DNA from 4 places in the Streptomyces sp. NPDC023838 genome. Region 1 is predicted to be linked to each of the others. Evidence: riboswitches for the same ligand, from Rfam matches in the RefSeq annotation. Region 1 holds a riboswitch; each other region holds the start of a gene.
What was found. Region 1 has a riboswitch for cobalamin ahead of AB0G17_RS29880 (cobalamin biosynthesis protein). Riboswitches for the same ligand answer to the same signal wherever they lie in the genome.
Positions count from the first base shown of each region.

Region 2: it holds a riboswitch for cobalamin, as region 1 does, so the genes downstream of both, AB0G17_RS32495 ((2Fe-2S) ferredoxin domain-containing protein) here and AB0G17_RS29880 (cobalamin biosynthesis protein) in region 1, are expected to answer to the same signal.
Region 3: it holds a riboswitch for cobalamin, as region 1 does, so the genes downstream of both, AB0G17_RS11315 (iron ABC transporter permease) here and AB0G17_RS29880 (cobalamin biosynthesis protein) in region 1, are expected to answer to the same signal.
Region 4: it holds a riboswitch for cobalamin, as region 1 does, so the genes downstream of both, AB0G17_RS25250 (ribonucleoside-diphosphate reductase subunit alpha) here and AB0G17_RS29880 (cobalamin biosynthesis protein) in region 1, are expected to answer to the same signal.

Region 1 is NZ_JBFAAD010000032.1:66,514-68,705, reverse strand. Features, by position in the region: gene AB0G17_RS29880 (cobalamin biosynthesis protein) at 1-853, opposite strand, end outside; cobalamin riboswitch at 961-1,103, opposite strand; gene AB0G17_RS29875 (hypothetical protein) at 1,226-1,450, opposite strand; gene AB0G17_RS29870 (inorganic phosphate transporter) at 1,479-2,192, opposite strand, start outside.
Region 2 is NZ_JBFAAD010000040.1:52,953-55,144, reverse strand. Features, by position in the region: gene AB0G17_RS32500 (hypothetical protein) at 98-331, opposite strand; gene AB0G17_RS32495 ((2Fe-2S) ferredoxin domain-containing protein) at 481-867, opposite strand; cobalamin riboswitch at 908-1,107, opposite strand; gene AB0G17_RS32490 (2-phosphosulfolactate phosphatase) at 1,266-2,021, opposite strand.
Region 3 is NZ_JBFAAD010000007.1:89,208-91,399, reverse strand. Features, by position in the region: gene AB0G17_RS11325 (amidohydrolase family protein) at 1-375, opposite strand, end outside; gene AB0G17_RS11320 (DUF5988 family protein) at 700-906, shown strand; cobalamin riboswitch at 1,011-1,143, shown strand; gene AB0G17_RS11315 (iron ABC transporter permease) at 1,253-2,192, shown strand, end outside.
Region 4 is NZ_JBFAAD010000023.1:40,937-43,128, forward strand. Features, by position in the region: gene mctP (monocarboxylate uptake permease MctP) at 1-769, shown strand, start outside; cobalamin riboswitch at 873-1,043, shown strand; gene AB0G17_RS25250 (ribonucleoside-diphosphate reductase subunit alpha) at 1,172-2,192, shown strand, end outside.

The sequences.
Region 1 (2,192 bases):
GCTCGATGTCGGGGACTTCCACCGCCCGGCCGCCCCCGTTCAGGACGGGCCGGTGCTCGACGCGGCCGCCGTACGAGAGCGTGCCGCCGAGCCGTACGCCCAGCGCGCCCGCGAACGACGCCTCGACGGGGCCGGCGTTGGGGCTGGGGTGTTTGCGAGCGTCGGTCCGCCACGCGCGCGTGGCGGCGCGCGGATTACCTCCGGCGACCACCGCGAGCGCGGCGGTGAGCCGGGCGCCCGGCCAGCCCGCCACGTCGTCCAGGCGCGCCGAGGCCCATCCGTACCGCAGATGGCGCGGCGAGCGGTGGCCGACCATCGCGTCCAGCGTGTTGACCGCACGGAACGCGACCAGACCCGGCACTCCCGCGAGCGCCCCCCACACCAGCGCGCCCACGACGGCGTCCGAGGTGTTCTCGGCGACGGACTCGACGACCGCGCGCGCGATGCCGGGCGCGTCCAGGGACTGCGGGTCGCGTCCGCACAGATGGGGCAGACGTGCGCGGGCCGCCTCGACGTTCCCGGCCTCCAGGGCCGCGCCGATCGCGCGGGCCTCCCGGCCCAGTGAAGTGCCGCCCACGACGGCCCAGGTGGCGGCGGCGCTCAGCGCCACGGAGGCGGCGGGTCGGCGTCGTACGGCACGGGTGGCGAGCAGCGCGGCGCTAGCGGCGCCTCCGGCGCACACGGCGGTGTGCAGCGCGCCCCAGCCCCGGTGGTCGCGCCACAGCGCGCGCTCCACGGCGGCCGCGGCACGGCCGAACGCGGCGACCGGGTGCCCGCGGCGGGGGTCGCCGAGGAGGAGGTCGCCGAGGAGACCGGCGGTGGCGCCGTACGCGAAAGTGCGATCGGCACGCATGGGGTCAGCCCGCCGCAACGCCGAGAAGGGCTCTGGTACTTCCGGGGGGTGCCGGCAACAGGCAGGCGCGCATGGCGGTATGTCCTCACTCAGGGTGTCCGCGCCCTGGTACGACGTCGACCGGCGGTGAGAGTTCCTGGCTCACGGGGATGATTCCCCGATGACAGTGGCGGGACCGCGCCGGATTCGCACCGGCTTCCTCTTCTGCCGCCGTAAATGGCTCGGGCAGTCCACCATGCCCGGGAACGCCCGTCAACTCACTGCTGACCTGCGACGGGAGAGTGTGCGCAGGCACACAGGGAACCGCCCCCCGGCGGGGCCGGAGGGCGGTTCTGGGGTGCGTGGGGCGCTGTGCGCGGGCTGCTCGCCGGACTACTTGGCGACGATCAGATTGATGCCGTACGCGACGGCCGCCGCGCAGAGCGCGAAGCAGAGGTAGGCGGTGGTGCGGGCCACGGCGACGTTGCCCTTGCCGGCCGTGGCGGACTGCTGCTTGCTGAGGCCGACGATCCCGACGGTGAACAGGCCCACCAGGCCGACGGTGACGATGAGGCTGACACCGAAGACGGTGCCGAGAGCTGCCCAGTCGATGTGCATGACGATTCCTTAGGGGTGCGCGGCCGGGTCAGACGGTGGCCGGGCGGGCCGGGTCGGCGGGGGCCACCGGGGCCGGCGCCGGGATGGTGGCCGTCAGGTCGGCGGCCACGGCGGCGGCGGTCGGGGGCGGGGTGACGGCGGCCATCGCGGTGGTCACGACGCCCGCGGGCTCGGCCGGGGTCTCGGTGGCCGTGGCGGTGACGTCGTGGTGGTCGACCGGCTCGCGGCGCGACAGCTTCCAGATGAAGCCGGAGCCCGCGATCAGCAGGAGCGCCACGAGGACGACTCCCCAGGTGCCCTGGCCGGTGAGGAACTCGGCGCCGGCGCCGACCAGCCCCGCGGCAGGCAGGGTCAGGCCCCAGGCGATGAACATGCGGCTCGCGGTGGACCAGCGGACCACACCGCCCTTGCGGCCGAGGCCGGCGCCCATGACGGAGCCGGAGCAGACCTGGGTGGTGGAGAGCGAGAAGCCGAGGTGCGAGGAGGCCAGGATGACGGTCGCGGCACCGGACTGGGCGGCGAAGCCCTGCGGCGGCGCCAGCTCGGTCAGGCCCTTGCCCATGGTGCGGATGATGCGCCAGCCGCCGAGGTAGGTGCCCATGGCGATGGCCATGCCGGCCGAGACGATGACCCACATCGGGGGGTTGGCGCCCGGGTGCAGCACACCGCCGGCGACCAGGGCGAGCGTGATGATGCCCATGGTCTTCTGCGCGTCGTTGGTGCCGTGGGCGAGCGAGACGAG
Region 2 (2,192 bases), on a different contig from region 1:
AGCACCGCAGACATCTGGTTGATCACCCATTGGGGCAACTCCGGCGCCTGGCCCTGGACGAGTTCGGCGCTCGCGGAGACCAGGCGCCGGGCGCGGGTCACCTCTTGTCTTTCTCCACCTTGTACAGCTTGAGGCTCTTGTTCGCGAACAGGAGGACATATCCGCAGTTCCAGCAGATAAGTCCGGTCGCCGACTCGTTCGCCCAGCCGAGGTTCATGAACTCCGCCCCGGAGCTGTTGAGTTTCACCTCACGGTCCCGGAACGCATCGCCCTGGCAGAAGCTGCACCTGATCCAGGTGTCCCCTATTGCGGCACGTACAGGCTTGGCCACGGTTCCCGTTCTCCCTGAGTCGACGAGGTGGCGAACGCCGTTCGCTCACCGGGTGGTGATCATAGTCGGGACCGCCCGGCGGTCTCCGGTACCCGCGATGGGCCGGCCGCCGTGCAGGCGCGAGCGCCAAGGCTGGGCGGCTCAGCACCTCACCGCGCCCTTCGGCGTGGGGTGAAGGCGTAGAGGTCGAGGATGTCGGGGCAGGGCGCGATGCCGGGGCCGCCGGCCTGGACCCAGGCGGCGATGTCGTCCGTGGCGGCGGGGTCGTTGACCAGACCGAGCCAGACCGGGCGGGCACCGGCGACGCGTCCGGCACGGGAGGGCTGGACGACGATCACGTTGGCCTGTTCGCAGACGTCGAGGCAGGCGGAGACACGTACGGGCGCGTTCTCCGCGAGGCGCGCCTTCTGCTGGGCGTGGTCGACTCCAGTCACCTTCGGGCTCCCGCAGCAGCAGTCCCTGCACACCACGATTCGGCACGGGGCCGAGTCGGCTGGAGTACGTCCGGCGCCGCCTTGTGGTCGCTGCTCCGCCATGACGGCTCACGCTCCTTCTCCGGGGAGATCCGCCCCGGTTTCGTCAAGGAGGCGACGACGTGAGTCTCCTGGCTCCCGGGTCGTCGCTTGCCCCGTCCTTCCCACCCGCCTGCGGGTAGTGGTCTGTTCGGGATTCGCTCGCCGGTCACAGTGGCGGGACCGCGCCGGAATTCCACCGGCTTCCTCGTTCCGCGTCGCCTTGTCGTCGGGCATCGTCGCACGTCGGAGGGTCGCGCGTCACCATCGTCCCACCGGGCTGGGCGACCCGAACACGCCCGCGTTCGCCGCCGGAGAGGGCGTTGGCCTGATCCGGAGAAGTCTGTTGCCGGCGACCGCGACATGCTGGAGCCGGGCCGGGTATTCCAGGAGGCCACGCCTCGTGGAATACCCGGCCCCGCCTACTCAGCGGCAGTGAACGCTCCGCCGGTGAGGACGGGGACAACTTCGCAGGCATCCAGCTCAGTTGCGATGGCGACGTCGTCGCCATAGCCCCACGCGATGAGTTCGCGTCCCGAGGAACAGTCCGCGACAGCGACACCGACGTTCGGCACACCGTCAAAGACCGCGGCCGCCATGGCTGCTTCCGGCGAGAGCCGGTCCCGGCCACATCGGCGCAGAGCGGCGATCACAGCTCCGGCGCCGAGCAGATCTTCAAGCGCCGCCCTGAGGCTGCCGTCGGGCCAGCGCTCACCCGAGGCGATCACCACAACCGGTCGCTCGGCCGTTCCATAGCCCCGGTCGGCCAGCCAACGGCCGACGGCGGCCGAGTTCCGCAGCGATACAGCAACCACCATCGAGCCCCCGGCCGCCGCGGCGATGGTGGATCCGTTGGGCGAGGGGAGCACCAGCCGAGGCGTGAAGGGGGCACGTCGCAATGCGGCCGGTGACAGCGACCACGGTGACGTCTCGGTGGCCTTGCTCCGCCCCACAGCCAGGCTGGCATCCAGCTCGTCAGCGAATACCACTGCGGTCTCATCCCTCCAGCGGTAGGGAAACACCTGAGTCCCCGACTCCACCGCGACCGTCACCGACGTGGTGAACGACAGCACGTCGACCACGACAAGGCAGGCAGCGTCCTTCGCAAGAAGAGCCGCACCGGCAGGACCCCATTCGAACCGCACCCCGTGACCTGCCTGCATCAACCAGTCTCCCATGACCGAAGATCATGCCAGCGCCGAGCCAGCAACCCCCGAGCACCTCCCCGGAATGCACCACGCCTCACAGACCGTCACCAGCCAAGGACAACGGCACAGTCGCGGCGCTGAACGAACGCCGCTTCGCTGCCGGGACCGGACAGGGCAGCCTCACTCGCGACAGTCGCCGAA
Region 3 (2,192 bases), on a different contig from region 1:
CTTGGGCTTCGCCGCCACGTAATTCTCGGCGTTGGCGAAGTCGTTCTTCATGCTGGGCGCGACGGATGTGCCGGGGCAGTCCAGGTAGTACGTGCAGGGGGAGTTCACCGGCAGCATCTGCCCGATGCCGTACATGCTGGCGTGCCGGACACCGCTCTTGTGCAGGTAGCCGGTGAGTTCGTCGAACCCGATCGCCGGGCCACCGAACGGGCGGAAGTGCAGATGACTGTCGACCTGAGAGGTGTAGGGCTCTCTCGCGCGGTCAAAACACGCCGTCCCGGCCACCGCCGAGCCCGCCCCGGTCGACGAGGCGGCGACGGCCACCGCTGTCAGTACCGCACCGGCCATGCCGAGGCGCCTGGTGATGTGTGACATGCCGATGATGACCTCCGGTTGACTCGGTCTTCTGTCGCGGCCCTGGGCTATGGCGGCCAATTCGGCGCGTGCCGCAAGGGCATGGGGAATGTGCCCATGGAATGGTCCTGGCAGGCTTGCCGAAATGGCCGGGCCTCGGGGCGAAGGTGTTCGACTTGTCACCCGGACGCCAGTGCGCTCCGACAGGGGGAGGGTGACAACTCGCCCGTTACTCGACGCCGGGCATTCGTCCAGCGGAGGGATTTGGGAGTTCGGGGCCGTGGTTCCGTGTACGACCGGGGAAGAAGTCACTCCGCCGTGCAATGACCCGCAAAGGAGCTGGCTGTGTCGAATGCTGCGAGGGCTGTGCTTGAGGGCGGCCCGGATGACCTGCCGGACCGCATCGTGACGATCACCGAGCCGGACGCCGAGGTGAAGGTGCCGTTCAGGGGCGGCTACGAACACTTCGAGGCCACCCAGCGGCACCAGGACACCGCCGAGGGATCACTGCGGGTCTACCAGTGGATCTACCGCACCGCGATTGCCGAGTAGCCGGCGGCCACCGGGCGTCCTCGCTCGGGATTCGTCACCCCACGGCTCGTGGGCAGGAGTACGGGGACGGGCAAGGGCGGTAGGCCCGGGCGGCCCTGGAGAGCGGTTTGTTAGGCTCGCCTTGCCTCCCGTGGGGGAAGTCCGGTGAGAGTCCGGCGCTGACCCGCAACGGTGTGCGCGGCGACCCTGGGGTCCGTCGCGCGAGCCCGATCGCCCGCGAGGGGTCCAGCGATCCGTTGACTGCTCGCCGTGGACTGCGAGAGGGGGCCGCGCGGCCGGTGCGGCCGTACGGGCTGTCTCCTGCTCTGTCTTCAGCAGGCGGCCCATGCGAAGGACGGCCCCGCCCGTGCACCGAAGGACTGCCCCCGGCCGGATACCCGTGCTGCCGCTCAGCCTGGCGCTGGGACTGGTGCTCCTGCTGTCACTCATGTGCGGCGTGGGACTTGGCGCCGCCGGGGTCGGCTGGGGGCACGTGCCGCGCTTTCTGTGGGCCGGGCTCACCGGCGGAACCGTGCACGCGCGTGACGCGGCCGCGTACACCATCGTCTGGGAGATCCGGCTGCCCCGGGTCCTGCTCGGCGCCGTCGTCGGGGCCGGGCTCGCGGCGGTCGGTGTCGCCGTGCAGGCGATGGTCCGCAACGCGCTGGCCGACCCGTTCGTCCTGGGCATCTCCTCGGGTGCGGCGGTGGGCGCCAACGCCGTCATCCTGCTGGGGGCGTTCGCGGGGCTGGGGGTGTGGGCGCTGTCGGTGTCGGCGTTCGCCTCGGCGCTTGCGGCCATGGCGCTGGTGTACGCCGTGGCCCGCTCACCCCGCGGGCTCACCCCACTGCGGCTGATCCTGACGGGGACGGCACTGGCGTACGGCTTCGAGGCCCTCACCACGGTCATGGTGTTCGGTGCGGCCCGGGGCGAGGCGGCCCGGTCGGCGATGATGTGGCTGCTGGGCAGTCTGGGCGGCGCGACCTGGGCGCAGGTCCCCATCGCCGCGGTGACCGTGGCGGGCGGATGGACGTGGCTGCGGTGGCGCGCCGAAGCGCTCAACGCCCTCGCCATGGGCGACGAGACCGCGGCCGCCCTCGGCGTCCAACCGGCCCGGCTGCGCAGGGAGTTGTTCCTGGTCACGGCCGCCGTCACGGGAGCCGTCGTCGCGGTCAGCGGGGCCATCGGGTTCGTCGGACTGATGGTGCCGCACGTCGTCAGGATGCTGGTCGGCGCCGACCACCGGCGGGTGCTCGCCGTGGCGCCGCTCGCCGGAGCGGTGCTGCTGGTGTGGGCGGACGTGCTGT
Region 4 (2,192 bases), on a different contig from region 1:
CATCCGCCGCAACACCACGATCCTGCCGCTGTACTCGCTGATGCTGGGTCTGCTCGCGCTGCTCGGCTTCATGGCGATCGCGGCCGGGGTCAAGGTCAAGAACGGCCAGCTGGCGATCCCGCAGCTCTTCGAGGACATGTTCCCGGACTGGTTCGCGGGCGTGGCGTTCGCGGCGATCGGCATCGGCGCGCTCGTCCCGGCGGCGATCATGTCGATCGCGGCTGCGAATCTCTTCACCCGCAACATCTACAAGGACTTCCTCAAGCCGGACGCCACGCCGGAGCAGGAGACCAAGGTCTCCAAGCTGGTCTCGCTCCTGGTGAAGGTGGGCGCGCTGGTCTTCGTCCTGACGATGGACAAGACGGTCGCGATCAACTTCCAGCTGCTGGGCGGCATCTGGATCCTCCAGACCTTCCCCGCGCTGGTCGGCGGTCTGTTCACCCGCTGGTTCCACCGCTGGGCGCTGCTGGCGGGCTGGGCGGTCGGCATGGCGTACGGCACGCTCGCCGCGTACGGAGTCGCCTCGCCCACCCAGAAGCACTTCGGCGGCAGCTCCAAGGAGATCCCCGGCATCGGTGAGATCGGCTACATCGGCCTGACGGCGTTCGTCCTGAACGTCGCGGTGACGGTCGTCCTCACGGTGGCCCTGAGGGCCCTGAAGGCCCCCGACGGCGTCGACGAGACGTCCCCGGAGGACTACACGGCGGACGCGGGCGACCCGGGCGTACAGACGGAACTGCCCCCGGCGACGGCGGGCGCGTTGCACTAGCCGCCTCCCTCCTCCGTACGCGACGACGGGCCGCCGGGAATCCGGCGGCCCGTTGTCGTGTTCCTGGAAGACGAGTTGACGCTCCGACACCCTCCGAAGCCGACACGACACAACATGTGGGGGTGCCGCCGGAGCCCGGCACAAGATGTATGCTCATGCTCGCTGTCGCCGCAGGGGAATCCGGTGCAAATCCGGAACTGTCCCGCAACGGTGTACTCGTACGCATTTGCGTACCTGTTCAGTCCGAGGACCTGCCGACAGCGCGCCCTGGCCGTCCGGCCCGGGTGCCAGACGTCCGGGCCTCGCGGAATGGGCAAGTGGACGCGGCGTACCCCCGAGGGGGTGTGTCCGTGTGCCCGCGCACTTCCCCAAGGCCCCGTGCCGAGCGAGGAGTGCCCCCACGTGACCATCGCCCCTGCGGATCCCGCTTCAGCGATCGCCGAAGAGCCGGCCGATGCCCCCGGGACCGCCCTGCTGCGGACCCTGACCGACCTCACCGCCGATCTGCCGGACACCGACCCCGGCCGTGTCGCCGCCGCCGCCCTGCGCGGCCGCAACGCGCGCTCGGACGAGGCGGAGCTGCGTGGGCTCGCCACCGAGGCCGCCGCCGGGCTGATCTCCGAGGACCCGGCGTACTCCCGCCTCGCCGCCCGGCTGCTGACGATCACGATCGCCGAGGAGGCCGCGACCCAGGGCTCGGTCACCTTCTCCCAGTCGGTCGGGGTCGGCCACGAGGAGGGCCTGATCGCGGACCGCACGGCCGACTTCGTGCGGCTGCACGCGGCCCGCCTGGACGCGCTGGTCGAGGCCTCCCTCGCGGACGGCGCCGACGACCGCTTCGGCTACTTCGGCCTGCGCACGCTCTACTCCCGCTACCTGCTGCGCCACCCGATCACCCGCCAGGTCATCGAGACCCCGCAGCACTTCATGCTCCGGGTCGCGGCGGGCCTGGCCGAGGACGACTCGGTGCGTGCCCTGGACGAGGTCGCCTCGCTGTACGGCCTGATGAGCCGGCTCGACTACCTGCCGTCCTCCCCCACGCTCTTCAACTCCGGCACCCGTCACCCGCAGATGTCCAGCTGCTACCTGCTGGACTCCCCGCTGGACGAGCTGGACTCGATCTACGACCGCTACCACCAGGTGGCGCGCCTGTCGAAGCACGCGGGCGGCATCGGCCTGTCGTACTCCCGCATCCGCTCGCGCGGCTCGCTCATCCGGGGCACCAACGGCCACTCCAACGGCATCGTCCCGTTCCTGAAGACGCTGGACGCCTCGGTGGCGGCCGTCAACCAGGGCGGGCGGCGCAAGGGCGCGGCGGCGGTCTACCTGGAGACCTGGCACTCCGACATCGAGGAGTTCCTGGAGCTGCGCGACAACACCGGTGAGGACGCCCGGCGTACGCACAACCTGAACCTGGCGCACT